4 regions of the Plantactinospora sp. B6F1 genome follow, and region 1 is predicted to be linked to each of the others. Evidence: riboswitches for the same ligand, from Rfam matches in the RefSeq annotation. Region 1 holds a riboswitch; each other region holds the start of a gene.

What was found. A riboswitch is a leader RNA that binds a small molecule or an ion and turns the genes downstream of it on or off. The one in region 1 is predicted to bind cyclic di-AMP.
Region 2: linked by a shared signal. The riboswitch ahead of ABNF97_RS16845 (C39 family peptidase) and the one ahead of ABNF97_RS09755 (VldE C-terminal domain-containing protein) in region 1 are both predicted to bind cyclic di-AMP.
Region 3: linked by a shared signal. The riboswitch ahead of ABNF97_RS09150 (VldE C-terminal domain-containing protein) and the one ahead of ABNF97_RS09755 (VldE C-terminal domain-containing protein) in region 1 are both predicted to bind cyclic di-AMP.
Region 4: linked by a shared signal. The riboswitch ahead of ABNF97_RS03440 (NlpC/P60 family protein) and the one ahead of ABNF97_RS09755 (VldE C-terminal domain-containing protein) in region 1 are both predicted to bind cyclic di-AMP.

Annotation. Positions count from the first base shown of each region.
Region 1 covers NZ_JBEEAC010000005.1:97,135-104,866, forward strand. Annotated here, with positions in the region: gene ABNF97_RS09745 (HAD family hydrolase) at 149-964, shown strand; gene ABNF97_RS09750 (glycosyl hydrolase family 65 domain-containing protein) at 981-3,356, shown strand; gene ABNF97_RS09755 (VldE C-terminal domain-containing protein) at 3,380-4,408, opposite strand; cyclic di-AMP (ydaO/yuaA leader) riboswitch at 4,412-4,542, opposite strand; gene ABNF97_RS09760 (phospholipase D-like domain-containing protein) at 4,774-7,416, shown strand; gene ABNF97_RS09765 (cupin domain-containing protein) at 7,507-7,732, opposite strand, start outside.
Region 2 covers NZ_JBEEAC010000011.1:152,943-160,674, reverse strand. Annotated here, with positions in the region: gene ABNF97_RS16855 (hypothetical protein) at 1-275, opposite strand, end outside; gene mdlC (benzoylformate decarboxylase) at 665-2,269, opposite strand; cyclic di-AMP (ydaO/yuaA leader) riboswitch at 2,525-2,666, shown strand; gene ABNF97_RS16845 (C39 family peptidase) at 3,119-3,991, shown strand; gene ABNF97_RS16840 (DUF2231 domain-containing protein) at 4,125-4,658, opposite strand; gene ABNF97_RS16835 (GNAT family N-acetyltransferase) at 4,864-5,664, opposite strand; gene ABNF97_RS16830 (CDP-glycerol glycerophosphotransferase family protein) at 5,696-7,396, opposite strand; gene ABNF97_RS16825 (SDR family NAD(P)-dependent oxidoreductase) at 7,470-7,732, opposite strand, start outside.
Region 3 covers NZ_JBEEAC010000004.1:376,068-383,799, reverse strand. Annotated here, with positions in the region: gene ABNF97_RS09185 (FkbM family methyltransferase) at 1-714, opposite strand, end outside; gene ABNF97_RS09180 (P-loop nucleotide/nucleoside kinase family protein) at 791-1,291, shown strand; gene ABNF97_RS09175 (glycosyltransferase family 2 protein) at 1,228-2,133, opposite strand; gene ABNF97_RS09170 (glycosyltransferase family protein) at 2,093-3,367, opposite strand; gene ABNF97_RS09165 (hypothetical protein) at 3,364-3,651, opposite strand; gene ABNF97_RS09160 (hypothetical protein) at 3,720-4,202, shown strand; gene ABNF97_RS09155 (O-acetyl-ADP-ribose deacetylase) at 4,637-5,164, opposite strand; gene ABNF97_RS09150 (VldE C-terminal domain-containing protein) at 5,281-6,303, opposite strand; cyclic di-AMP (ydaO/yuaA leader) riboswitch at 6,307-6,440, opposite strand; gene ABNF97_RS09145 (polysaccharide deacetylase family protein) at 7,030-7,732, shown strand, end outside.
Region 4 covers NZ_JBEEAC010000002.1:63,397-68,913, forward strand. Annotated here, with positions in the region: gene ABNF97_RS03425 (zinc metalloprotease) at 1-904, shown strand, start outside; gene ABNF97_RS03430 (pyridoxamine 5'-phosphate oxidase family protein) at 906-1,475, opposite strand; gene dcd (dCTP deaminase) at 1,586-2,164, shown strand; gene ABNF97_RS03440 (NlpC/P60 family protein) at 2,260-3,297, opposite strand; cyclic di-AMP (ydaO/yuaA leader) riboswitch at 3,310-3,450, opposite strand; gene ABNF97_RS03445 (N-acetylmuramoyl-L-alanine amidase) at 3,741-5,517, shown strand, end outside.

The DNA.
Region 1 (7,732 bases):
TGCGTCGGCCGGCGGAGCCCGCCCCGGTGCGTCGGCCGGGGGAGCCCGCCCCGCGTGCATCGGCCGGGCGGGAGCCCGCCCCGCGTGCGTCGGCGTGGCCGAACCCGAAAACGTGCCGCACGAGGCCTTCCCGGTTAGGTTGTTAGGCGTGTTGGGCCTACCCGCGCACGTGACCGCCTGCCTCTTCGACCTCGACGGCGTACTGACCCAGACCGCCCGGGTGCACAACGCCGCCTGGGCGGAGACCTTCGACGACTTCCTCCGCCGCTGGGCCGAGGCCACCGGCGAGCCGTTCCGGCCGTACGACCCGGGCGACGACTACAACCGGTACGTCGACGGCCGCCCCCGGGCCGACGGGGTGCGGACGTTCCTCGCCTCCCGGCAGATCACCCTGCCGGAGGGCCAGCCGGACGACCCGCCGACCGTCGACACCGTCAACGGGGTGGGCAACCGCAAGAACGTCATCCTGCTCCAGCGGATCCACGACGACGGGGTGCTGCCGTACCAGGGATCGGTGGCCTACCTGCATGCCGCGCGGGCCGCCGGGCTGCGTCGGGCCGTCGTCTCGGCCAGCGCCAACGCCCGGGACGTGGTCGCGGCGGCCGGGCTCGAACCGCTGGTCGAGGCCCGGGTGGACGGCGTCGTCGCCCGACGGGAAGGGCTGCGCGGCAAGCCCTGGCCGGACACCTTCCTGGCCGGCGCCGCGCTGCTCGGGGTCCGCCCCGACCGGGCCGCGGTCTTCGAGGACGCGCTGGCCGGGGTCGCCGCGGGCCGGGCCGGCAACTTCGGTTTCGTGGTCGGGGTCGACCGGGTGGGCCAGGCCGACGCGCTACGCGAGCACGGCGCCGACATCGTGGTGCGCGACCTGTCCGAACTACTCCCCGAGGCGGATGGCGGCCACCCGGCGGCAGCCGGTCGGGGCGGTGCCGGAACGGCGGGGGCCGGGCCGGAGGTGGTCCGGTGACTGCGAGGAGGCGCCGATGATCCGGGAACGGGCCTATCCCGTCGAGCCCTGGCGGGTCCGGGAGACCCGGCTCGACCTGGACGTACTGGCCCAGTCCGAGTCGGTGTTCGCGCTCTCGAACGGGCACATCGGACTGCGCGGCAACCTGGACGAGGGCGAGCCGCACGGCCTGCCGGGGACGTACCTGAACTCCTTCTACGAGCTGCGGCCGCTGCCGTACGCGGAGGCGGGCTACGGCTTCCCCGAGTCCGGCCAGACGATCGTCAACGTCACCAACGGCAAGCCGATCCGGCTGCTCGTCGACGACGAGCCGTTCGACGTCCGCTACGGCGAACTGCTCAACCACGAGCGGGTGCTCGACCTGCGTGCCGGCACCCTGCAACGGTCGGTCGAGTGGCGCTCTCCGGCCGGGCGTACCGTGCGGATCTGCTCGACCCGGCTGGTCTCGTTCACCCAGCGTTCGGTAGCGGCGATCGAGTACCGGGTGGAGCCGGTGGACGGCCCGATGCGGCTGATCATCCAGTCGGAACTGGTCGCCAACGAGCAGCTTCCGGCGCAGAGCCGGGATCCCCGGGTGGCGGCGGTGCTGGAGTCGCCGTTGCAGTCCGAGGAGCACCTGGTGCACACCGACGGTGCGCTGATGATCCACCGCACCAAGGCGAGCGGACTGCGGGTGGCCGTCTCGATGAGCCACGAGGTGTACGGGCCGGAACGCAAGCTGGTCGGCACCGAGGCGTACGAGGACTGGGCCCGGACCACCGTCACCTCGGTGATCAAGCCGGGTGAGCAGCTTCGCCTGGTCAAGTTCGTCGCGTACGGCTGGTCGAGCCGCCGCTCCCGCCCGGCGCTGCGCGACCAGGTGGCGGCGGCGCTGGCCGGCGCCAAGTTCTCCGGCTGGGACGGGCTCTGCGCCGAGCAGCGCGGCTATCTCGACACCTTCTGGAACGACTCCGACGTGCAGCTCGAGGGTGACCCGGAGGTGCAGCAGGCGGTCCGGTTCGGACTCTTCCACGTGCTCCAGGCCGGCGCCCGCGCCGAACTGCGGCCGATCTCGGCGAAGGGGCTGACCGGGCCGGGGTACGACGGGCACGCGTTCTGGGACAGCGAGATGTTCGTGCTCCCGGTACTGACCTACACCCTGCCGTCGGCCGTCGACTCCGCGCTGCGCTGGCGGCACTCCACCCTGCACCTGGCCCAGGAGCGGGCCCGGACGCTGGGACTGCGCGGCGCCGCGTTCCCGTGGCGGACCATCCGGGGCCAGGAGACCTCGGCGTACTGGCCGGCCGGCACCGCCGGATTCCACATCGCCGCCGGCATCGCCGACGCGGTGCGTCGATACGTGCAGGCGACCGACGACGAGCAGTTCGAACGCGAGGTCGGGCTCGAACTGCTGGTGGAGACCGCGCGACTCTGGCGCTCGCTGGGGCACCACGACCGGCACGGCCGGTTCCACCTCGACGGGGTGACCGGGCCGGACGAGTACACGGCGGTGAAGAACGACAACGTCTACACCAACCTGATGGCCCAGCGGAATCTGCTGGCCGCCGCCGACGCCGCCGCCCGGCATCCCGAGGAGGCGTGGAAGCTCGGCGTCGACGACGAGGAGACGGCCGCCTGGCGGGACGCGGCGCACGACATGCACGTCCCGTACGACCGGGACCTGGGCGTGCACCCGCAGGTGGAGGGCTACACCCGCTTCCAGGAGTGGGACTTCGCCGGCACGCCGCCGGAGCAGTACCCGCTGCTGCTCAACTACCCCTACTTCGACCTCTACCGGAAACAGGTGATCAAGCAGGCCGACCTGGTGCTGGCGATGCACTGGCGCGGCGACGCGTTCACCGACGAGGAGAAGGCGGCCAACTTCACCTACTACGAGCGGCGTACCGTCCGCGACTCGTCGCTGTCGGCGTGCACCCAGGCGGTACTGGCCGCCGAGACCGGGCACCTCGAACTCGCGCACGACTATCTGGGCGAGGCGGCCCTGATGGACCTGCACGACCTGAACCAGAACACCCGGGACGGCGTGCACGTCGCCTCGCTGGGCGGGGCCTGGATCGCCCTGGTGGCCGGCTTCGGCGGGATGCGCGACCACACCCAGACGCTCTCCTTCGCCCCCCGGCTGCCGAGCCGGATCGACCGGCTGGAGTTCTCGCTCCGCTACCGGGGCGTGCACCTGCGGGTCGACGTACGGCGGGACGAGGCGACGTACTCGCTGCGCGACGGCGAGCAGGACGACGCCCTGGAGTTGCTGCACCACGGAGAGAAGGTCCGGATCAGCTGCGAGGAGTCGGCGACCCGGCCCATCCCGCCGGCCCGCCCGACCGGCCCGCAGCCGGCCCAGCCCGCCGGCCGCGCCCCGGCCCGCCGCACCCCGGAGAGCGAGCCGAGCTGACCCGCCCCGGGGGGCCGGCGGACCTAGATCAGTGACAGGTGTACGTGGTTGGTGTGGTCGCTGGACGGGTCGCCGTGCGCCCCGCCGTACGACTTCCAGCCGGTCGTCGGCAACCAGATCTGCCGGTACCAGATCACGTACAGCACACCGAGCCGGTCGGCGTTGCGGACGAAGAACGCGGCGAGGTTGTTGCCGTACATCCGGTCGGCACCCTTGGCGGCACCCCGGAAGCCGCCCTTCTCGGCGGAGAAGTCGCAGGCCCGCCCCTTCGGGTGCTCGTACGGGCCGCCGGAGCGGTAGCAGCCGGTGAACCGGGTGAAGCCGGCCCGGCGCGCCTCGGTGTAGGCGTGCAGGGTGCGCGGGGTGACGCAGCCCGTGGTGGTCGGGTCGGGCAGGCTGCACGACTGTGGTGGCCAGGAGCCGTCGGCGGCGCGTGGCGCCGGCCGGGCCACCGGTGACCTGGCGTTGACGAAGCCCCCGGTGGAGGCGCCACCGACCTGGGCCAGCGCCCGCTCGGCGGCCTGCTTCTGCCGCAGCATGATCGTGAGCTGCCGGCGCTCCTCGAGTACCTCGGCGTCCAGCGCCTGCTTCGCCCGGGTGGCCCGCTCCCGGGCCTGGTGCAGCCCGCGCAGCGCGTCGTTGTCCCGCAGGGCCACCGCCTCCAGGCCACGGGCGCGCTCCAGCAGTTCGTCGGCCGAGCCGCTGTGCAGCAGTACCATCACCGGGCCGATCCGGCCGGTCCGGTACGCCGCCCGGGCCACCTGTTCCACCCGGGGGCGCAGCTCCGCGATGCGTGCCTGCACCCGGCGGAGTTCGGCGGCGATCCTCGCCTGCCGAGCCTGGGCGTTGGCCAGCGCGTTCTTTGCCTGTAGGTAGCCTCGGCCGGTCGATTCGAGCAGGTCGCGCAGGAGCGGCGTGTCGCCCTCGTCGCCGAGGATGGCGGGGCTGTCCGCCTCCGCCACGCCGGGCCGGAGCGCCGCCCCGGTGAGCGCGCCGAACGTGGCGAGCAGGGCCAGGGCCAGCGGTAGCCGCCGACGTGTGGATCCGGTCATGCATGTCCCTCCGTCGCCCGCCTACCGAGTTAGCTGACGGGTTCGGGACGGAACAAGTCCCTACCGCGGTTGCGGACTCACCCCACCTACCTGGGTCCCCGGCTCACCCGAGAGTGATTCGGCGGCGGTCACGCCGGCGCGGAGGGGTGCGCCACCGGGCGAGACCGGGGTCAGCGTACCTGATCAACTGGGTCGAACAGGTGGATTTCGGAGTGATCCGGCGTGGAAATTGCCTCGGGGCGTGCCGGGAGGTACGTCGGCGGTGCCGGTGCGACGGACGGGCTGGAAATCGAGGGCGATCTTGGTAGCCTGATCCGCCGCCGGGCCCTCGGCGGCCTCCGTCGCCACCCCAGAGGGGAGTATCCATGCCTCGGCGTCTTCGATCGCTCCTGCTCGGCGTCATCGTCGCGGCCGGCTCGGGCATTCTGCCCGCCACCCCCGCCGCCGCCTCCGTCGCGACCGTCACCAGTGGTGACAGCACCGTGCTCTTCCTGCGGCCGAACCTCGACCCGGTGCCCGATTCGGTCTACGCGACCCCCGACCCCGGCCGGAACGGCGCGCGCTTCCTTCCCTACCAGACCCCCGGGCTCCGGGATCAGATCGCCGACCTGGTCGCGCTCGCCGCCCCCGGCTCCACCGTGTACGGATCGCTCTACACCTTTTCCGACCAGGGAATCACCGACAACCTGCTGGCGGCGCACGCCCGCGGCGTCAGCGTACGGCTCATCGTCGAGGCCTGCACCAGCGGCACCACCGCGTCCTGCGGGGCGCTGTCCAACCAGGTGAACCGACTCGTCACCGAGCTGGGCAGCTACCGTGTCGGCGCAGGCGGATCCTGGACCTGGCAGTGCCGCATCTCCTGCTCGTCCGGCGGGACCGGCATCAACCACAACAAGTTCTGGGTGTTCAGCGAGCTCTCCGACGGGCGTACCGACGTCACCGTGGTCAGTTCGGCGAACCCGACCAAGCCCCAGCAGCAGATGTGGCAGAACCAGGTGCGGGTCGACAACGACCCGGCGCTGGCCAGCGCTTTCCGCAGCTACGTCGGCCGGAAGCTCCAGGTCACCGGAACGGCGAAGTCGTACGAGCGCGGGCACGTCGACGCGGGCAGCACACGGCTCTGGTTCTCGCCACGCGAGTTGCCGAGCGCCAGCGAGAGCGCGACGATCGCGGAGTCGTTCAACCCGCAGAGCAGTCGCTCCGACATCGTTGCCGCCGCCATCGACGACGTGCAGTGCTCGACCGGCAGCTCCGACGACATCATCCGGATGGCCATGTGGGGTTTCCGGGCCGCCCGGCCCGAGGTGATCGACGCGTTGGGTGACAAGCAGGCTGCCGGATGCACCGTCGAGGTGGCCACCGGCGAGCACCAGGACGCGTTGCCCGGCCTGACCGCACGCGGCATCGGTGTCTACGCGATGGATCCCGGCGGATGCCGGCAGTCGTTCTTCACCGTCGAGGCCGGGGTCAACGGCGAATGCTCCGACGGCAGCATCCACTCCAAGTACCTCCTGGTCCAGGGTGTGTCCCGCAAGGACAACCAGCCGCACCGGTACGTCTACACCGGCACCCAGAACCTCACCAACGGCGCGTTGAAGAAGAACGACGAGACCTTCATGCGCCTGGACAACCCGGAAATCTACGACGGATTCGTCGCCGACTTCAACGCCATCAAGAACGCGGCGGTGACCATCTCTCCGGACCGGTACCCGAACGCCGGGTTCGCGACCGCGAACGCCGTGGCGACCGGTGACCAGTTCACCCCCGCGGTCGCCTCGATCCGCGACTCCGCCGGCCGGAACGTCACCGTGTCCGCGTTCGCCTCCGGCACGGCGAGCGGGCTGAACAACGAGATCCGGCTGGGCCGGTTCGTCGACGGAGTCCGCCGGTCCGAGGTGGTCGTGCGGACCGGAGGCAGCACCAGATGGAACTACCGCACTCCGGATGTGGGCCTCGCCAGCACCGGTGACGCGGTGGTGACCTGGGCCGACGACAGCAACGGCAACGGCGGGTACGAGATCCGCGCCCGCCGGGTTCGCCCGGACGGCACCTTGGGCCCGGTGGTCAACGTGAACTCGATCGCCGACGGTGACCAGAGCGAGCCGTCGATCGCGGTCCTGCCGGACGGGCGGTACGCCGTGACCTGGCAGGACGTTTCGACGGCCGGTGCAAGCTCCATCCGGTACGCCTCGTTCTCGGCGTCCGACGCCCGGCTCTCCCCGCTGACCGGCGGCTACGACGCCCCGGTCCAGGCCGTGCCCGGTGGCACCTACCGCAAGCCGGACGTGGCCGTCACCTCGGCCGGCACGGTGGCCATCGCCTGGGAGGACGACGAGGACGGCAACGGCGGGTACAGCATCCGGGCCAAGACCGGCACCCTGGCGGGCGCCTTCGGCGGCACCGTGGCGGTGCACACCGGATCGCTCTCCGACGGTCAGCAGCGCGATCCGGCGGTGGCCGTCGCGGAGTCCGGCACCTGGTACGTCGCCTGGTACGACGGGCACACCGGCCGGACCGGCTATGACGGCAACCCGCAGTCACAGATCTACGTACGCGGATTCACCGGCTCCACGGCCGCCTTCGCGCCCCGGACCATCAGCGGCCCGATCCACCGGTGGAGTACCGGTGCCAACGGCGCCTACCAGGTCATCACCCAGACTCCGTACCAGTCCGACCGGGTGGGCCGGCAGGCGCGTCCGGACATCGCGGTGGACGGCTCGGGCAACGCCGTGGTCACCTGGCAGGAGAGCGGCCAGGTGACCGGACTGACCAGTGCCAGCAGCGGCACCGAGGTCTGGGCCCGGGGAATCGGTCCGGACGGGACGAACGGCAACACGTTTCCGGAGAGCCGGCTGAGCGTCTTCACGGCGAACCGCCAGGACCAGCCGGCGATCGGGATGGACCCGACCGGGATGTTCACGGTCGTCTACGCCGATGACTGGGACGGCAACGGCGGTACCCAACTGAAGATCCGGTACGGCCTGCGCAACTGCGCCCAGACCTGCTGACCGTCGGTAGGCCCGGTAGCGACGCGACACCGGGCCGGGCGGTCATCTGCGGCCGCCCGGCCCATCCACCGGGGCCATCTGAGGTCGTGGTCAGCCGCGTGCCGCCCACACCGGGCTCTCCACGTAGTGGTTGTCGTAGCGGTCCTGGGTTTCGCCGACCTCCTGCCAGGTGGCTTCGCCCTGGTGCACCCGGTCGAGGAGGCGGTAGTAGTCGAACCGGGGCTTGCCAGGGGTGATCACGACGAGGAAGTCGGCGTCCTGACCGGCGGCGGGGGCGAAGGCGTGCGGGGTGTTTGGCGGAACGAAGAGCGTGTCT
Region 2 (7,732 bases), on a different contig from region 1:
GGTACCAGCTTGTCCCGCGACGGCTTACGGTCCTTGGCACGCTTGTCGCTCTTGCCCTTGCCCTTGCCACCCTTGTCGCCCTTGTCGTCCTTGTCGGCCAGGACCGACTGCGACACCGGGGAGCCGACATGCTCGGGGGCGGCCTGCGCGGCGACGGCCGGGCCGGCGACGGTACCGCCGACGAAGGCCAGACCAGCCACACCCAGGGCGGTCCTACGGATCAGGGAGGTCTGCTCGATGGCCGGGAGCCATCGGCTGAACATGGTGGTGTTCATGATGGTCTTCCTTCCAATCGGGGATGAACACCCCACCGGGGGGATGGGGTGTCATTGGAGAAACCTGTCCCGAGACGCCACAGGTCTCCAGGGACAAGCGAGGAACGCCCGAACACCTGCCCGGGGGGTGCCGGTACTCGGGCGAACGCTATGTGTAACGACCGGGCGCCCCGGATCATTCCCGAGGGCTCGGCCACCAGCCCAGGTCACGGGCGGTGGTACTCAGCCGTACGCGTAATGTAACGACCCGCTGGCCGCCAACATTCCGCGCCCGGGAAGTCGATCATTACTCCCGCCCGGGCCCCGGTGGGGTCGAGGTAGGCCCTGCCGATCCCGGGCAATCAGCCACTGACCGTATATGCCGACCGGACCGTGACACCTGGCGGCGGTCAGAGCAGCGGGGCGACGTCCCGGGTGATCGGCACGGCCAGCACGGTCGGGCTCTCGATGCCGAGGGCGGCCCGGAATGCCGTCCGGAACTCGTCCACCGACTCCACCTGGTGAGCGGTGCAGCCGTAGCCGCGGGCGATGCCCGGAATGTCCAGTCCGGGGAGTTCCAGCCCCGGGACTCCCGGTGCGTCCTCCAGGTCGGCGAAGGCCTTCAGCACGCCGTACTCGTGGTTGACCGGCACCACGAAGACGATCGGCAGCCGATGCTGCGCGGCGGTCCAGAGCGCCTGCGGGGAGTACTGGAACGAGCCGTCACCGATCACCGCCACCACCGGCCGGTGCTGTCGGATGTCCCGCTGGGCGAGCGCGATGCCGACCGCCGCCGGCAGCGCGAAGCCCAGGCCGCCGCTGGCCATCTTGAAGTACGAACCCGGCCGGGTGATGGTCAGTTGCCGGTGCAGCACGCTGAGGTTGGAGGGGGATTCGGGGACCACGATGCCGTCTGCCGGCCACTCGGCGGCGAGTGCGCCGAAGAGCGCTGCCGGGTCGAGCGGGGGGCCCGTGGCAGCTCCGTCCGGCGCGGCGGCCCGGGGCGGTGGCATCGGTCGGTCGCTTGCTGGCAGCCGCTCGGCCAGCCCGGCGCAGGCGAGCGCGACGTCCCCGAGCAGGCTGTCGCCGACCGGTGCCCGGGCGGCCTCGGCCGGGTCGTCGGTGATGTGCAGCAGCCGGGTGCCGTCCGGCAGGTAACCCCGTCGACCGGGGACGTATGGGTAGTAACGGAACACCGGGGCACCGATCACCAGTACGGTGTCGTGGCCGACCAGCTTCTCGGCCAGTGGCCCGATGGCCGGCGGCAGCAGCCCCTGAAACTGAGGGTGGTCCTGCGGAAAGCCGACCCGGTCCGCGAATGGTGGCTGCCAGACGGGTGCTCGGCTCCGTTCGGCGAGGGCGATCGCCTCGGCCCAGCCACCGGTCCGGTCCACCGCGGGCCCGATCACCAGCATGGGGTGCCGACTGGCCGCCAGGATCTCGGCGAACCGGTCCAGCTCCGCTGGGTCGGGAGCGACCCGGGTGCTCACCCGGCGCACCTGCGCGGTGCCGGTGGCAGGCTCGTCCCAGTCGTCCAGCGGCAGGGAGAGGTACACCGGGCCGGCCGGCGGAGCTACGGCGGTGGCGAATGCCCGCATGAACGCCTCCGGGATGTCCTGGGCGCGCAGCGGCTCGTGGCTCCATTTGACGTACGGCTCGGGGAGTTGGGTCGGACGCACATTCGTCAGCATCGGCTCGGACAGGTTCATCGTCCGGGTCTGCTGGCCGGCGGTCACGATCATTGGTGTCTTGTTGTGCCAGGCGGTGACCAGGCTCCCCATGCCGTTTCCGGTGCCGGGTGCGGTGTGCAGGTTGACGTGCACCGGCCGGCCGCTGGACTGGGAGTAGCCGTCCGCCATCGCTACCGCGGAGGCCTCCTGAAGGGCCAGAACGTAGGCGAAGTCGGCCGGAAAGTTCTTCAGGAATGGCTCCTCGGTGGAGCCCGGGTTGCCGAACAGGGTGGTCAGGCCGAGGGAACGGAGCAGGTCGTAGGTCGCTTCGTGCACCGTTGTCATCGGAAGGAGCCTCCTGGAGTCCTCGTCCCATCCTCGGACCACCGGGCTAAGCCGGTCATTTCCGTCATACCGCACCCGTACATGATCATGCTGGTTTATCTGGCTGGTCGCTCGGGGCCCGGCGGCCGGCCGCGCGATGTCCCAATCGCGTTCTGGGTCACTGTTTTCGCTGTTCAGCAGGGTTGGCAACGGCAGAAGGCGGCCAGTAATCTCGGCGCGTCTGGTCCGGCCCCTTGGTCACCATCTGGTGACACCGGAGCAGACCCGCCGAGTCGTTAGGTAACGAGCCGGGGACCCACAGTTATCTGGGGTGAATCCGCGAGCCGCTGGCCCGTGGTAGGGCGGCCTTCCCGCCCGAATCCGTCAGCTAACCCGGTAGGCGGTGTCGGAAGGAGTACGTGTTCGTGCCGCACCACCCGGGCCCTGGCCCGTCCCCCCGGTTCCCTCGCTGCGTCGCGGTCCCGCGCCCGGCCGCCGCGACCGTCCCGGACCACTCGGTCCCCGGGCGGCACCCGAACCTGACCCGATAGCGGTCTGTGCCGCCGAAGTCGTCGACGCGCGGGCGCCGCGGGGCCGCCGGCCAGCTGGCCGAGAGTTCCCGCTGAGGCCGTCAGCCGGCGGCGACGGATCGTGGTGCCGCTGATTCCACAGGTACGCCGAAAGCGGCGCTACCGCCGGTCGGCGTGCCACCGGTCCGCTCGCACCATCGGTCCGTTCCGCCGAACGTTTCTCGGCGGGCCGCCCCGTGCGACTCCGTGCGATTTCACGGCACATTCCGGCAGCGACAGAAACGCCACGTCATTCCTTGCCCCCCGGTGTGGGTGACGCGCATTTCCCCTGGAGGAAACGTTGAAGCACGCGATTAACGGACGGTTCAGGACCGCCATGTCGGGCCGGCGCAACCGGCTCGCGCTCGCCTCGGCCGCGGTGCTCGCCGCAGCCGCGTCCACCGGAGTCGTCCTGACCTCGACCGGCTCGACGGAGAGCCCGCAGACCTCGACCGTCGCCGTCGCCGATCACGGCAGCCCGGCGGCGGGACAGGCCGGAGCCGCCACCGCCGCCCCGGGCGGCACCAGCCCGGACAGCACCGCCCCGGCAACCACCAAGCCGGCGACCCCGTCGCAGCCGGCGACCACCGAGCCCGCCCCGGCGGCCAGCAAGGCGACCAGGGCCGCCCCGGTCAGCAGCCCGAGCAAGCCACCGGCGCCACCCGAGTCGAAGCTGCTGGACTACCGGTTCCAGGCCCAGATCAACGGCTGGTACTGCGGCCCGGCCGCCACCCGGATCGCGCTGACCGTCCGGGACAAGCAGCCGAGCCAGGACGCGGTCGCCGCCGACCTCGGCACCACGATGAGCGGCACGAACTCGGCCCATGACACCACCCGGGTGCTGAACAAGATCATTGGGACCGATGTCTACCGCACCACCGCGATCCCCGGTGGCGCCGCCACCCCGGCCCAGATGGACCAACTCCAGGCGGACGTGGTGCGCGCCGTCACCAGCGGGCACGCCGTGGTCGTCAACATCGCCGGCTCGGCCACCGACCTCGCGGGCGGCTGGCACAGCTACCCCGGCGGGCACTACGTGACCGTGGTCGGCTACCGCGACGACGGTCGTACCGTGAAGATCGCCGACCCGGCCATCCCGGGCGCGGACAGCCACTACTGGATGACCACCATCGACCTGGCGAACTGGGTGGCCACCCGGGGCTACTCGTCCTGACCCCCCCCGCCCGCCGGTAGCGACAACCCAGACGCCGGCCCGCCCCACCCACCCGGACGACCCGTGCCGACCGGGATGTGGGGCGGGCCGGCGTCCTCTTCGGGGCGCGACCAGGCCCGCGATCAGGGGTTGATCACTGGCCCTCCCACACCGCCTGGGCGCCCGTGTCGCCGGTGCGGAACACGTAGTAGAGGGCGATCCCCGCCGCCGCCAGGGACAGCACAGCGAGCACCAGCGTCAGCAGCATCGGCGCCCCCTTGGCAGTCGTGCCGGCTGCGCCGTCCCCGTCCGCCCCACCGGTCGGCGCCGCGGCGGCGCCGCGGGGCTTGACGAGGACGACCAGCGCCAGGGCCAGCACCCCGAGCGCGATCGTCGCGAACAGGGTGTTGGTACCGAGGTCCTGGTGCTCCGCCAGCCGCGGGACGTACTCCGGGCTGACCCGGTTGCGGGACTCCAGCCGGGCGAGGAACCGGTCACCGGAGAGCTTGGCCATCAGCGCGGCCAGCGGGGTGGCGACGGCGAGCAGTCCCAGCACCCAACGCAGGTGCGGGCGGACGAACGGGACGAACGCGTACCCGACCGTGGTCAGGGCGAGCAGTGGCACGAACACCACCGCGAGATGGACCAGGAAGGGGTGGGCGGGAATGCCCATGAACTCCTCAAGCACCGGCGCTCCTCGGCGACAGATCGGCTGCGAAGACAGGGATGGACGGCAGACGTATGGACGGGGCGGACAGCCGGCCCGGATGCCTGGCGGCCCGGCGTCTGGCGGACTGGCGGCTTTCGAGAACGTTGACATGGTGCCCGCGGTGTCGACCCTTGACAAGGGTCGGACCGCTACGTGCCGGGGTCCGGTTCATCGCCGGTTCGGTTCACAGCGGACGGACATCCGCCTCGGGGGTGGGTGCCGGCTCGCCGACGGTGTACTCGGCGTACTCGGCGATCGGGCTGAAGCCGAGCCGGTCGTACAGCTTGTAGGCGGCGGTGTTCTCCGCGACGACGTTCAACGCCACCGTGTCGACGGTTTCCAGCAGCCGCCGGCAGAGTGTCGCCACCACCGTGCTGGCCAACCCCTGTCCCCGGTACGCCGGAGCCGTCGTCACGTTGCCCAGCGCGGCCACCCGGTAACGGGGCGACCAGACGTGCACCCCGGCGACGGCAATCAGTTCGCCGTCGCGGCGCAGCCCCACGTAGTGCCCGGTCTCGACCATCCGGGGGTCGAACCAGTTCCCCGGGTAGGCCGCCCGGTAGAGCGCGGTCAGCTCCGGTAGGTCGGCCTCGGTGAGCACCTCGCCGCCGGGCGCCACCCGAGCCAGCCGGTCCGGGTCGGTGAGCGCCATCTTCAGGTGCAACCCGCGCGACCTGACCGGGTACTTCCGGGACAGCACCGCCGCGCCGCCGGGGGAGAGGTGTGCCTCGAAGTGCCGGGGCAGCAGCGGGAGGAGACCGGTGAGCAGTTCGGTCAGCACCGCTGGCGAGCGGTGCAGCGCCAGCAGTACCGGGGTGGGCCCGCCCCGGTAGAGCAGCGCCACCGCGTCGTCGTACCGGTACCAGGTGGTGTACGGCCAGTAGAAGTCGTCGAGGTCGCCGAGTTCGTACGCGTGCAGGTGGGGATCGCGGCGCAGCAGGTCGGCCAGTTCGTTCCGGTCCTGACTGGTCCTGATCGTCGTCACCGACGCATCATGGCACAGCCGTCGATCGACCTCAGGAGACCGGTGCGGGGCGGGGCGACGGCACCGGGCGGGCCGCCCTGGCGCCGTCCACCTGCCGGCGGGCCTCCTCCAGGAACCCGTCGGCGTAGCGCTGCTCCGGGAAGTCGCCGAGATAGCGGGTACGGGTCTGCCACCGGACCTCGGCCAGCGGATCGCTGCCCAGCAGCCGGTCCAGTACGTCGTCCAGGTTGGACATCTGCGAGTCCAGCACGTACCCCGAGCCGGCCAGCGGGAACCCCTCGACGAACCGGTCACCCTCACCGACCCGGTCCGTGACCGCGTACGGCTTGCCGGAGTAGAGGTAGTCGGAGATCACCGCGGAGACGTCCGAGACCAGCGCGTCGGAGGCGTTGACGCAGTCGACCAGGGTCATCTTCTTCGCCGCGTCGGCGCCGAAGACGTGCTGCCGCCCCGTGCTGGTCCGGTGCTCGGCGAGGAGTTGCTCGATCCGGGCGAGTTGCCGGGCCGAGGCCGGGTTCTGCGAGGTGTAGGGGTGGGCCCGCAGGATCACCGTCACACCCCGGTCCAGCAGCCCGCGAACCAGGGTCTCGCCGACCGGCAGCGAGCAGTGGTCGACGTCGGCGTTGTGACCGGTCCAGGTGGGCGTGTAGAGCACCACCTTGTCGGCCCGGTCCCGGATCGGTTCCCGGCGCACCGCGATCGACTCCACCTGCGGCCGGCCGACGATGGCGAACTTCTCCCGGGGGATGGTCACGCCGTTGCGGGCGTACCGGTCGATCGCCGCCTGCCCGGCCACGAAGATCCGATCGAAGATCGCGGAGACCGGGTTGGCGCTCGGCGCCTTGTCGCTGTCGCCGTGGTGCAACTGGATGTGCGTGAGATGCGCGAAGCGGATGCAGTGGCTGTTCTTGGCGCCGTGGTTGACATAGAACGCCACTCGCAGGCTCGGCACGATCGCCTCGTCGATCGAGCGTGGTGTCGGGCAGACCACCACCGGCGCACTGGTGGCGGCGGAGATCGCCGGCAGGAAGTTCGGCTCCCGGAGCAGCACCATGAACGGCCGCCCGATCCGCTCCAGGTACGGCAGCCACATCATGACCTGGTATTCCGAGCCGGGCGGTGCGGAGAAGTAGAGCAGGAACTCCGGCTGGTGCCGGCGGAGCGCGTGGGTGACCGCGCTCTGCCCGCCGGAGGGACGCAGCCGGCGCAGTGCGATCGGCCCCACCGCACCGACCGTGGCGGCCGCGCCGACCAGCACGGTGAGGACCAGAGCGGGCCAGACCGGCAGGGTCAGCGCCGCCATTCCGGCGAGTACCACCAGCAGGACCAGGACCGCCGGCCCGAGCCGGTCGGCGACGAGCAGCGGCGACGACCGTACGCCGAGGTTGGCCGAGCGCACCTCCAGCTCGGCGGCGTCCCGCAGCGGCCGCTCGGTCAGGGTCAGCCCGAGCAGGGCCACCCCGGTGAGCGCCAACGCCACGGAGTTCCATCCGGCCTCGGGGACCCGGTGGGCGTACCCGACCAGGATCCCGGCGATCAGCAGGACCGGCTCGGCGACCAGGTCGGCGCGCGGGTTGACCCGGCGCTCCAGCCAGACCGCGACGGCACCGGCCGCCGCCAGGGCGAGGCCCGGCAGCTCGGCCGAGGTGAGGGCGAGGACCAGGAAGGACAGCACGGCCAGGCCGGCGCTCAGACACCGGACGGTCAGTTTCCTGACCAGATCGCCACGCATGCGCTTCCTTCCTGGGACGGACCGCCGGAGGGGTGATCGTCGCCGGACGGTGATCTCGGAGGTGCGGACCCGGCTAGGCGGTGCCGACCCGGGGCGGCGGCACCAGTTCCGTGGAGCGTTGTCGGCCGATCCGGTCGGGTCCGGGCTCCCGGCCCGAACCGTCCGACCGGCGGCCGGAGTCGCTGCCGTCGGGTGCGGCGGACCGGCCGCCGGAGTCGCTGCCGTCCGGCCCGGCGGACCGGCGGCCGGTCTCGACGCCGCCCGGCTCGACAGACTGTCCCGCGGCCTCCGCCGGGGGGGCGCCGGGGGAGCGGCGGACGTCGACCACCTGGCCGG
Region 3 (7,732 bases), on a different contig from region 1:
TAGCCCTTGCTTGGCGAGCAGTCGTGGGGTGACCTCGATGACGAGTTCGGCCGAGGGGTGGAGTTGGTTGATCGCGGGGGTGAGTCCTCGGATGACGGCGGCTTCGGCTCCTTCGGCGTCGATCTTGATGATGCGGGCCTGGGCGAGTTCGCTTGTGGTGGTGAGGTTGGGCAGGGGTCTGGCCTCGGCTTGGAACGTGGCGGCGGCCGGGCCGCGTGGCCGTACCTGTGTGGTGTTGCCGAGGTTGGCCGTGCTCGGTGTGTAGAAGGTGATCCGGTCGGTGGTGTCGGAGGCGGCGGCGCGGACGATCCGGATGTTGTCGAGCCGGTTGGCGTGTGCGGCGGCGGCGAGGGCTTGGGTGAAGTGTGGGGAGGGGTCGACGGCGACGACGCGGCCGGTCGGGCCGACGAGGTGGGCGGCGAGGAGGCTGTAGTAGCCGATGTTCGCGCCGATGTCGATGAAGGTGTCGCCGGGGTTGAGGCGTCGGCGGATCCAGGCGGTGAGGTGGGGTTCCCAGGTGCCGAACAGGTAGAGGTAGCGCTGGATGATGTCGGTGGTGGTGAGGTTCGGGAAGGTGATGCCGTCGAGGGTACGGCCGGTGGCGGTGACCGGGTGGCGGGTCAGGTGGTCATCGAGGCGGGCGGCGAGCTGGGCACCGCCGGGTCCGTGTCGGAGGTAGGTCCGGAGGGTGTTGACAACAAGAGGCTGCAACATCGACGTGGCTCCTGGGGTATCGGGTAGGTGGCAGACTGTCACGGTGGTCGGGGCGAGTGACGGTGAAGGAGGCCCGGTGAGCGAGCGGGTGCCGGTGGTGTTCTTCCTGCTGGGGTTGACCGGTTCGGGTAAGACCACGTACGCGAGGCGGGTGTTGGAGCCGGCGGGGGCGGTGCGGCTGTCGGTGGACGAGGAGGTCTTTGCCCGGCATGGCCGGTACGGGGTCGACTATCCGGAGTACGAGTACTTCGAGCGGGAGGCGCCGGTCGTGGCCGAGGTGCGGGATCGGCTGGTGGGGTTGGTGTCCGAGGGGCGTGATGTGGTGCTCGATCACGGGTTGTGGCGTCGGGCGGATCGGGACGCGTGGAAGAAGCTGGTGGAGACGGCCGGCGGCCGGTGGCGGCTGCTGTACTTCCCGGTTCCCCGGGAGGAGTTGCTTCGCCGCCTGACGGCCCGCAACGAGGAGGAGCACGCCAACGCGTTGACAGTGACCGAGAGCGCGCTTGATGACTTCTACGCCCGGTTCGACGTGCCGGACGGTGAGGGTGAGGAGATCGTGCCGGTCGGGTCGTTCTGAGGCGGTGGCCGCCAGGTGTCGATGATGTGGGCGGCTTCTTGCGTCCACCAGGCCGGTAGCGCGTCGAGGGTCACCGGGCGCAGCGGCAGGGTGGGTGAGTCGACGGCGATGTGCCCGTCGTGGCGGGCGAGGTGATCGAGCAGGCGTCGGGATTCCCGCAGCAGGGCGGGGCTGCTGCTGCGCCAACTGCCGTCCGCGATGTGGTTGACGCGCTGCTGGAGATAGCTCTCAACCCCGCGACGCCACTTGAAGTGGTGAACCACGACCGGGGGCCGGTTGACGGGTCGGTGGCCGGGAGCGCGGTGGTTCCCGCTGGCGACCGGGACGTTGGAGTGCGCCAGGACGATCTTTCGCGGGTCACCGCGCAGGAGGTAGTGGGTGAGGAACCCGCCGAGCGGGTAGGCGCGGTCGAGGCCCTGCCGCGGGGTCCACGGCCGGAGGCAGCCGTCTCCGGCGATCCGGTCGAGCATCAGTCCACCGACCGTGCCGATGCCGGCGCTGGCTGCTTCGTGCAGGGTGTCGACCAGACCGTTCGGGTAGGTGTGGAACTCGTCGGCGTCTGCGAGCAGGTGCCAGCCGGGGCCGGCGACGTTGCGCAGTTCGTCGCGGAGGCGGGTGTTGGTGTGCTCGTGCCAGGGGCCGACGTTCACTAGGGCGGGACTGATGTCGAGAGCGCGGCAGGCGTCGAGGAGCCGGACGCGCTCGCCGTCAGTGGTCTGGTCGGGAAAGTGGAAGGCGAGCAGGAACCGGTGCACACCGTGGGCGCGATAGTGCCCGACGAACGCGGTGAGCAGGTCGGGTTCAACCGGCCCGATGACGGCGATCAGAGGCGGGATCGGCATGGTATTGAGTCCTTCCGAGGTCGGTGGCCAGGTTGGTCCAGAACGCGAGCGTGGCCGCTGCGGTGGGCAGTCCGAGATGGGCTGCCTCGCCCGGTTCCGGGCGAGGCAGCGGCCGGCGGGCCAGGTCGGTGATCGCTGAGGCGAGATCGGTGGGGTCGGCGGTGCGGAACAGGCGCACGCACGGCCGGTTGCCGAGCAGGCCGGTGGTGGCGGGGTCGTGGTCGGAGACCAGCAGCGGCACGCCGAGGACCACGCTGTCAGCGATCAGGCCGCTCTCCTTGCCGACACCGGCTCGCCGGGCCACGATCGCGGCATCGGCGGCGGCGTAGACGCGGCGGACGTGCCAGCGAGGTGCCGCGCCGGGAAGCGCGTGCACCCGGCCATCCACGGCGGCGGCAAGGCCGCGCAGCAACACCGGGTCGACGGGATGCCCGGCGACGAGTACGCAGACCGGACGGGTCAGCCGGGCCAGGGCCGCCGCGACGGTGGCGATGTCCTTGTGGGGCCACCACCCGCCGACCAGGGCAAGCGCCGTGTCGTCGGGCTGGAGACCGAAATCGGCCCTGGCAGCGGTGCGCTCGGCGTCGCTGAGGCGCGGTTCGGCATCCGCCAGCGCGAACGGCCAGACTCCGACCGGCAGCCCGGGGAACAGGTGCGCCAGCCGTGCCCGGACCGCCTCGGTGGGACACACCACGCGGACCCGGGTGAGGTGGGCGGACGCGAGCCGGCCGATGAGGCGTAGCGCGCGGTCCTCGGTCGTAGGAACCTCGTGCACCACCCGGATATGGGCTCTGCCGGACAGTCCGGCGGCGAGACCGTGCAACGCGCCGCTGGCCGACAGCACGACCACAACCGGCCTGCCGGTCCGGATGCCACGGGTACCGGTCCGCAGCGCCGCCGCTTCGGCCAAACACCGGGCGAGAGCGCCGATCTGGTGCGGCAGCCGGCGGTGCGGCAGCCGGCCCGTGAACCGGCTGACGCGACCGAGCAGCCGACTAGCCGCCCATAACGAACGCTCGGCCGGCTCGCGGCCGACACGTCCGACGACGCGGGCTCCCGCCCGGTGCAGAGCGGCGCGGGCGGTCGGCTCGATACCCCCGAGGGCGACGACCGTGCAGGCACGTCCCTCGGCGGCGCACTGCCGAGCCAGGCGGATAGCCGCCTGGAACCAGTGACCGCCGACCGACCCGGCCGCCGGTTCGATGAGCACCAACGGCGCCGCAGGGGTGGTCATCGGCTCGCGGCGTAGCGCCGGGCGAGCCACGCAGGGTCGTTGAGGTTCTGCCACATGCCGTCGTCCGGCGGGGTGTCGACGGCGAACGCCACCCCGGCCCGCGCGCCCCTCATCGCGTCCTCGGCGTACGGGCCGGTACCGGTGAGAGTCCACACCTCCAGGCGGGCTTGCGCCTCGGCATCGGTGCTGCCGTACTCGCAGCCTCGGGCGAGCATCGCGCACTCCCGGAACCCGGCCCGCCAGGCGTGCCACGCCGACTGGTTGAACCGGGTCCGACCCGCCACGGCCGGGGTGAACTCGATCCTGCCCGGCAGGCCGGCGAGGACATCAACAACGTCGTCTCGAGTTGCCGATGCCGAGCCTCGACGGTGCGCCGGCCGCGGCCGCACGGGTCTTCGCCATCCGCAACGGCTGGGCAACCGGGGTGGCCAGCAACGGCCTCGGCCGGTCGGCAGGCGACCCGGCGGTGACTTCCTCGGCGGGGGTACGCCAGGATCGCGCCGCCCGGTTGCGCGGCGGCAGCGGCGAGCGGGGCGAGGGCAGCCGGGTCGGGTCGGTCCGGTGGAACGTCCGGACCGGTGAAACGCGGGTCTTCGGGGAGCTGGAGCACGGTGCGAGCACGGTGAACGCGCACGGCTGGCAGGTCGGCACCGACCCGCAGGGCCGGGCCGTGCTGGTCACCGGCGCCGCTCCGGTGGTCCTGCCGGACCTGGCCGGCCACGACCCGGGCGACCCGTCGATCCCGACGACGTTGAGCGACGACGGACGCACCGTCGCCGGACAGTCGAACGACGCGACGGGCACGGTCCAGGCCGTCGTCTGGCGCTGCCGGTGACCGGACCGGGCTCCATTCCGGAGTCCGGCGCCGTGCCGGCCGGGAGCCACCGCGGCGAAGCCGCCGGCTCGTAGGGCCGGTGCCGGCACCGACGCCGGTTGCGGGGGCGGCCAGGATCGCGGTGGACGGAACCCGGCGACCTCGCGCACGGAGACAAAGGATGCTCCTCACCGCCCACCCCCGACTACGTCCGCTGCCCTCCGCGACGGCCGAGCGGTTGACCACGGTACGGGCCTGCGTCGACGAGGGGCGGCTACGCCGGCACGTGGAGCGGCTGGACGTGCCGCGCGGCCGCTGCCACGCGGCACCGGCGATGGTCAAGGCTGAGTCGTACGTGGCCGGGGAACTGGAGCGGGCTGAGCCGCCGGGGCGGTGTGCCGCCCACCGGCGAACCGGTCGTCCGGTGTCTGGAGTTCCGGCCCGGGCTCGGACGGTCAGGCTGCCGGCCCGGCCGGGCCGGTCCCGTCGAGGGCCGCCCGCAGCAGCGTGCGGGTCTGCTCGTCGAAGGCGACCAGTCGGATCGACTCGACCGCCGACGGCGTGGACCGGAGCGTATCGACCGCGATCCGGGCCGCCTGGTCGGCAGGAAAGCCGTAGACCCCGGTGGCGATCGCCGGAAAGGCCACGCTGCGCGCACCCACCTCGTCGGCGACCGCCAAGCAGCGGCGATAGCAGGAGGCCAGCACCTCGGCCTCGCCGAATCCGCCGCCCGCCCAGACCGGACCGACGGTGTGGATGACGTTGCGGACCGGCGGGTCGAGGTCGAACGCCGGGGTCGCCACCGCCTCGCCGGGTGGGCAGGGTGCGAGCGCCCCGCCCGCCTCGGCGAGCCGGGGACCGGCCGCGCGGTGGATGGCACCGTCCACACCGCCACCACCCAGCAGCGACTCGTTGGCGGCGGTGACGATCGCGTCCACGCGTTCCCGGGTGATGTCGCCACGGACGACTTCGATGGTGACCATCCGCCGATGATGCCAGTCGGCGCGGCACCTGTCCGCACAACGCGACCGCCCCGCGACCTGGCGGCCAGGTGGCGGGGCGGTGGCGTTGTGCTGCGCGGGCTGTTGTGCTGCTCGGGCTACAGCATCGAGACGTGCACGTGGTCGGTGTGGTCGCTCGGACCGCTGTAGGAACTCCAGCCCCGGTCCGGGAACCAGATTTCCTTGTACCAGATCACGTAGAGGATGCCGAGCCGGTCCGCGTTGCGGATCAGGAACGCGGCCAGGTCGTTGCCGTACTTCATCTGGTCGTCGTTGGCGGCCCGGCTGAAGCCGGAGTTGCGCAGCGACCAGTCGCAGGCGCGGCCCTTCGGGTGCTCGAACGGCCCGCCGGGCCGGTAGCAGCCGACGAACCTCTTGAAGCCCGCCCGGCGCACCTCGTTGTACATGTGCAAAGTCCGGGCGGTGACGCAGCCGCTGGTGGTCGGGTCGTTCTTGTTGCAGGGCAGCCCCGGGAAGCCGTCCGCCATCCCGGGCCCCGGCCTGGCCACCGGCGAGGTGGCCGCCACCAGCCCCTTGTCGGGGCGCGAGTTGCCACCCACCAGGGCGAGCGCCTTCGCCGCGTCCGACTGCTGCTTCTTGATGATCTTCTCTTGCGCGGCCTGCTTGGCGACCTCCTCGTCGATCGCCTTCTTGGCCGCACCGACCTCGTCCCGCGCCTGGTTGAGCGCGCGGATCTTGCTGTTGTTGAACATGTTCAACTCGTTGAGCGCGGACGCCCGCTCCATGAACGAGCTGGCCGAGGGGTCGGACGAGTTGTTGGTCAGCAGCATCGATATCGCGCTGAGCTTGCCGCTGCGGTACGACTCGGCCGCGATCTCGCTCGCCTCCGGCGTGAGTGCCGCGAGGCGGGCTTCCGCCTGCTTCAACTGGGTGCCGAGTTGCTGCTGCCGCCGCTGGGACTTGACGCGCTCGGCCTTCGCCTCGGCGAGCCGCTTGCCTGCGCTGGCGAGCACCTCTCCGAGTACCGGTGAGTCGGCCTCCTCCTCAGGAGCCGGCTTCGGCGCTGGCGCCGCCGACGCCTCCGAGGGGACCATGACCAGTGCTGCGGCGGTGAGCAGTGCCAGGGCAGTCGCCAGTGTTCGGCGTAGGGGTGCCCTCACATGTATCCCTTCCGTCGGCCGCCGACCGGGTTAGCTGACGGGTTCGGGATGGAAGTGGTCCCTACCGCTGTCGCGGATTCACCCCAGGGGTGCGTGGGTCCCCGGCTCGCCGTGTGGCGATTAGGCGGCGATCAGCGCCGGCGCCACGCGGCATCCGGCGGCTATGAACGGCAGACAGCATACCCGGTTTCGCTTCTCGAATGGCAAGACCCAATCATGGCCAAAGGCGTTGTCGGGCAACGACTATCAGTAATCACTGCGCTTCGGACGCATCGAAGAGCATGCTTTGTCCGCCATTATCGACTTGCTGCTGTCGGCTATTTACCAAGCGCGTTCCCACCCGCTCGACGTGCGGAAACGTGTCCAGGTTGGTCAGTCGGTGATTCTCCGGTCACCATGGGCGCCAGGGTGTTGTGCCGCACGGCCACCGGCCACGGTGCCGGCCGAGAGCAGACCCACGGTCACCACAACCCGGTGCCGCGACACGCGGCACGGCGGACTACGTGTCCGGCACGGCGTGTCGAACTCGCCTGCACCCCCGGACCTCCCCGGAGCGCCGCATCTCCCCGGAGCGCCGCGCGCCGGCTACCCGATCGGCGCCCCCGCAAACTCGGTCGGCCCCCGGAAGACCCGGGCCGGACTGGCCGGGCCACCCGTGGCGGATGAGGATGAAGACCGGCCGCGCGGGTATCCGCGTCCGCGATGGTGCGGCGGGTGGAGGAACGAGTGCGCGGACGCGCGGTACCGGCGACGACCGTCGGTGCCGCGCTGGCCGCCCAGGTGGTACCGGCGCTGACCGTGCTGCCCGGGGTACGGCTGAGGTTCTTTCCCCGGCTGAGCGGACGTGGCTCTCCGGGCCACGTCGCGCTGACCTTCGACGACGGCCCGGACCCGGCCTCCACCCCGCTCTTCGTCGAGACCCTGGCCGCGCACCGGACCCGGGCGACGTTCTTCCTGCTCGGGTCGATGCTGGCCCGCGCACCCGAACTCGGCCTGGACCTCGCCGCCGCCGGGCACGAGGTGGCGGTGCACGGCTGGGCGCACCGGAACCTGCTGCTCCGCGGCCCGCACGCGACCTACCGCGACCTGGCCCGCACCCGGGAGCTGATCGGCGCGGTGACCGGGCGGACGCCCCGGTACTTCCGCCCGCCGTACGGGGTGCTCAGCACCGCCGCCCTGATGGCCGCCCGCCGGCTGGGCCTGACCCCGGTGCTCTGGACCTGCTGGGGGCGGGACTGGACCCGGTCGGCGACCCGCACCTCGGTACTCGACACGCTGCGCGCCGGGCTGTCCGGCGGCGGCACCGTACTGCTGCACGACTCCGACTGCACCTCGGCGCCGGGCTCCTGGCAGGCCAGCCTCGCCGCGCTGCCGTACCTGCTTGAGGAGTGCCTCCGCCGGGGCTGGCGGGTCGGCCCGCTCGGCGAGC
Region 4 (5,517 bases), on a different contig from region 1:
GGCGGCACCTCCGGACTCGGCCCGGCGGTCGGACGAATCGGGCTGTGTCGCGCCGATTGGAGGCCACACCGTGGTCCGAGGCGCCAGGGCGAGGCCCGGTGCGCCGCACATCACCGAGCCGAACGAGCTGACCCCGGCCGAGGCCGCCGAACTGGAGCGTGCGGTCGACTCGGCGTACGCGCAACGGGTCGGGGTCGCGCCGCTCGGCGTACCGGGGAGGGGGTTCGGGATCACCGTCGACGTGGTGTTCCACGTGGTCAGCGAGAACCGGAGCAGGGCCGGCGGGAACATCCCGATGTCGATGATCCGCGCCCAGTTGAGGGTGCTCAACGACGCCTTCGGTGGGCGTACCGGTGGGGCCTGGACGCCGTTCCGCTTCAGGTTGAAGAAGGTGAACCGGGTGGTCAACCCGGCCTGGTATCCGATCGTGTCGGAGAGCCCGGCGGAGGCGCAGATGAAGCGTGGGCTGCGGGTCGGCGGCAAGCACACCCTGAACATCTACACCGGGTTGCTGGAGGACCAGCTACTCGGCTGGGCCACCTTCCCGAAGGGCGACCTCGACCCGTACGACGGGGTGGTGGTGCTCGCCGAGTCGCTGCCGGGCGGCACGGCGGCGCCGTACGACGCCGGTGACACGGCCATCCACGAGATCGGGCACTGGCTGAATCTCTACCACACCTTTCAGCAGGGCTGTGCGGGCCAGGGTGACCACGTCTTCGACACGCCCGCCGAGGCGGAACCGGCCTTCGGCTGCCCGGAGGGACGGGACTCCTGCCCGACGGGGCCGGGCCTCGACCCGGTCCACAATTTCATGGACTACTCCGTCGACGACTGCATGTACGAGTTCACGTACGGCCAGGTGTTCCGAATGCTGAAGGCGTGGAAGGCGTTCCGGGAGCCGTAGGTCAGGACGCCGGGACCGGCTGCTCTTCGACGGCCCGGCGCCGGCCGCGTCGCCTTGGGCCGGCGACGCTGCCCTCGGGTGCGGTGACGGCACCGGCCGGGTCGAGCCAGACCTGCACGGCGGGTCGCTCGGACCGCTCTCCGCCGGCGAGCGGGGTGGCGCCGTTGCTGCCGTGCCGGGCCACCATCGCCACGTCGACGGTGAACTCGAAGAGCCGCCAGTCGACCTGCGGCGCGGCCCGCAGGTTGCCGGCGAGCCGGTCCACCCGGGCCTGGTCGGTCACCGGCCGGGCCCGGCCGGCGACGTACGCCTCGTCGTCGCTCTCCTCGGGCGGAAACGAGTGCAGCGCGTAGCGCCCGTCCCGTTCGAGGTCGCGCCGCTTCGGGGAGTCGACGACGAAACAGAAGAGTCCCTCGTCGGTGATGACCGGGGACACCGGGTGCACCCGCGGCCCACCGTCGGCGCGCACGGTCGCCAGGTAGCCGAGACCCGGGCCGTACTGCTGGATGAGGACGCGGATCGCGTCGGCGAGTCGGGGCTCGTCAGAGGCGAATTCGGACCAGGATGCCATGCGTACATTCTATCGAACACATGTTCGATCACCTACCCCGATCCCACCCGCGTCCCACCCATCGGCGAGGTCGCGGCCGATCGCCGCCCTCGACTCGCTAAGGTGATCCGGTGCTGCTCTCCGACCACGACCTAGTGATCGAGATGAAGTCGGGCACGCTCGCGCTGGAGCCGTTCGATCCCGCGCTGGTGCAGCCGTCGAGCATCGACGTACGCCTGGACCGGCTCTTCCGGGTCTTCAACAACCACCTCTACACGCACATCGACCCGGCCGTGCAGCAGGACGACCTGACCTCGCTGGTCGACGTGCCGGACGGCGAGCCGTTCGTGCTGCACCCAGGCGAGTTCGTGCTCGCCTCGACGCTGGAGGTGATCTCCCTCGGCGATCAGCTCGCGGGCCGGTTGGAGGGCAAGTCGAGTCTGGGCCGGCTCGGCCTGCTCACCCACTCGACCGCGGGCTTCATCGATCCCGGATTCTCCGGACACGTCACGCTGGAGCTGTCGAACGTGGCCAACCTGCCGATCCGGCTCTGGCCGGGGATGAAGATCGGCCAGCTCTGCATCTTCCGGCTCTCGTCGCCGTCCGCGCACCCGTACGGATCGGCCGTCTACGGCTCGCGCTACCAGGGACAGCGCGGCCCCACCCCGAGCCGCTCCTGGCAGAACTGGCGCACCTGGCCCACCCACTGACGCCACGCCCGCGCCGGCCAACCCCGGATCGAACGGCAGAACCCCCGCCGCAGTCGCGCGACGGGGGTTCTGCCGTTGGCCTGGTCCGGGAGGCGTCAGCCCGGTCGACCGAAGCTGTGGATGTCGGTGCCCAGCCGCTTCATCTTGATCGGTTCGCCGGCCCGGGAGGCGTGCACGATCCAGCCGTCACCGACGTACATGCCGACGTGGCTCAGGTTGGCGTAGTAGAAGACGAGGTCACCGGGGCGTAGCGCGGAACGGCTGACCGACTTCACCGCGCCGCGCTGGGCGCGGGCGTTGTGCGGCAGCGAGACGCCGCCCTTGGCCCACGCGGCCAGGGTCAGGCCGGAGCAGTCGTACGAGCCGGGGCCGTCGGCACCCCACTTGTAGGGCTTGCCGATCTGGGCGCAGGCGAACTTGACCGCCTTGCCGGCCGCGCCTCCGGGGTAGGTGGCCGGGCAGGGCGCGGGCCGCAGCGGGCCGGCCGAGCCGTTCCCGTACGCCTGGATCCGCAGCTTCTGAAGCCGGTCGACCTCGGCGTCGATCTCCTTCTTCTTCGCCGCCAGTTCCGCCTCGGTCTTGGTCAGCTGGCTGACCAGCCGGTCCAGCGGGGCCTTCTGGGCGGCGTACTTCTCCTTGAGTGCGACGACCGCCTGCACCTCGCGCTGCTGCTGCCGCGCGAACTGGTCGAGCACCGAGAGCTGGCCGACCAGCGCGGTCGGCGACTTCGAGGTGAGCAGGGCGTTGACCGCCGAGGCCTTGTCACCCTTGTACGCCTGCACGGCGAAGTCGCTCACCCGGTTCATCGCGGCGTCGATCTGCGACTGGAGCGGGGCGATCTTCTTCTGCAGGGCGGCGGCCTGCTTCTTCTTCGCCGCCAGGTCCTGCCGGGTGGCGTTGTGCTTCTCGACGACCGGTTCCAGCTTGCGCCAGGCGGTGTCGATCTGCTGCTCGATCTCGGCCACCGTCGGCTCGGCGAGCGCCGGCGTCGTGCCGGTGAAGAGCACGGCGGCGCTGGCGAGTGCGGTGATCGCGATGGCGAGAATGGACCTTCGAGAGCGCGGTTTCGTGTCCCCGGAGTCGGTGGATGCCGACCGGAGGGATGACGACCGCAGCGGGGCAGGGGGAGCCACCGGGGTCCGTACTCCTTCTTCCGTAGCCCGCCTACCGGGTTAGCTGACGGGTTCGGGCGGGAAGATTGTCGCCCTACCGCGTTCGACGCGGATTCACCCCATGAAGCTCGGGTCCCCGGTTCGCTGAGTGTGACGATTCGGCGGTGTCGAGACGTCGCCGCCCGGCTAGGCGGCCTGCCGTCGGCTCGACGGTCCCCAACACTAGAGAAGGGTGTTATCCAAACGCAACCCCGTGATTGGAGTCGATTCGTTAGGTATTGGGGCCGTCGCTGACGGTGGGAAAGCCGTTCGGACCCCGCCGGGTCCGCCGGACACGCTCGGTATCCGTGGTGGAGTGGGTGAAAGATTTCTACATGGTGAGCAGCATGCTCGGCAGGTATTGACCGACAACGGTCCCGGGTGGAGGGTGATCATCAAGGCCACTCCCGGCTCATGGAGGTTCGATGCTTCCCACGACACACCCGCTGAGCAGGAAATTCGCGATCGGGGTCGCGATCGCCGGCGCCGCCGCGCTGCTGCCGGCCAGCCCCGCGCCAGCCGCCGTCGCGGCCCCCGACACCCGGCAACAGGAGTACGCCGCGGCGGCGGCCGAGTTCGGCGTACCCGAGAGCGTGCTGCTCGGCGTCTCCTATCTGGAATCCCGCTGGGACACCAACGCCGGCACGCCGAGCACCAGCGGCGGGTACGGCCCGATGCACCTCACCGACGTCGCCGGACTCGCCGCCGAGCCGGGGCATCCCGAACACGGCGAGGACCGGCGCGGCGACCCGGCCCGACCCGCCCGCCCCGCGACCGGACCCGCCGGCCCGCACGCCGACCGGACCGGCGCCCCACCCCCCGGCGGGCAGACCCTGGACGCCGCCGCCGCACTGACCGGAGCCGACGAGCACCTGCTCCGCGCCGAACCGGCGGCGAACATCCGGGGCGGGGCGGCGCTGCTGGCGTCGTACCAGCGGGCGCTGGCCGCACCGACGGGCCCGGCCAGCGACCCGGCGGCCTGGTACGGCGCGGTGGCCCGGTACGCCGGCAGCGACCGCGCGGACGCCGCCGCGGCCTTCGCCGACGAGGTGTACCGGACCATCGCCGAGGGCGCCAGCCGGACCACCGACGACGGCCACCGGATCACCCTGCCCGGCCGACCCGGGATCGTCCCGCAGCGCTCCTGGCTGGACCGGCTCGGCCTGCCCGGCCGGCCCCGCCCGGACGGGCTGGAGTGCCCCCGCGACATCTCCTGCGAGTGGATCCCCGCGCCCTACCAGGCGTTCGGGGACGGCGACTACGGCAACCACGACCTCTCCGACCGGCCCGGCCGGCAGAAGATCGAGTACATCGTCATCCACGACACCGAGGGCAGCTACGACACCACGCTGCGGCTGGTGCAGGATCCCACCTACGTGAGCTGGCAGTACACGCTCCGCTCGGCGGACGGGCACATCGCGCAGCATGTCAAGGGCAAGGACGTGGCCTGGCACGCCGGCAACTGGTACGTCAACGCCAAGGCGATCGGCCTCGAACACGAGGGCTTCGCCGCCCAGGGCACCTGGTACACCGAGGCGATGTACCGGACCTCGGCCAAGCTGGTCCGCTACCTCGCCGACCGGTACGACATCCCGCTGGACCGCCACCACATCATCGGGCACGACAACGTCCCCGGCATCCTGCCGGCGAACGTGCGCGGCATGCACTGGGACCCGGGCCCGTACTGGGACTGGTCGCACTACTTCGACCTGCTGAGGGCACCGCTGCGGGGCATCGGCATCCCGGCCGCCGGCCTGGTCACCATCGCCCCGGACTTCGCCACCAACCGGCCGGCCTTCACCGGCTGCGAGACCGCCGGGGTGCCCTGCCCGGCCCGGGGATCGTCGGCGGTGATCCTGCGTACCGCGCCGGCCGCCGACGCGCCGCTGGTCAACGACATCGCGCTGCGTCCGGACGGCACCCCGAACACGATGCACATCTCCGACCACGGCGCCCGGGCGTCGGCCGGGCAGACGTACGCGCTCGCCGGCCGGCAGGGCGACTGGACCGCGATCTGGTACCTCGGGCAGAAGGCGTGGTTCCACAACCCGAGGTCGAACCCGACCGCGAAGTGGACGCTCGGGCTGGTCGCGACCCCGAAGCCGGGCCGGGCGACGATTCCGGTGTACGGCAGGGCGTACCCGGAGGCGGACGCCTACCCGGCCGGCGTGCCGGTGCAGGCGGTCACGCCGTTGCAGTACA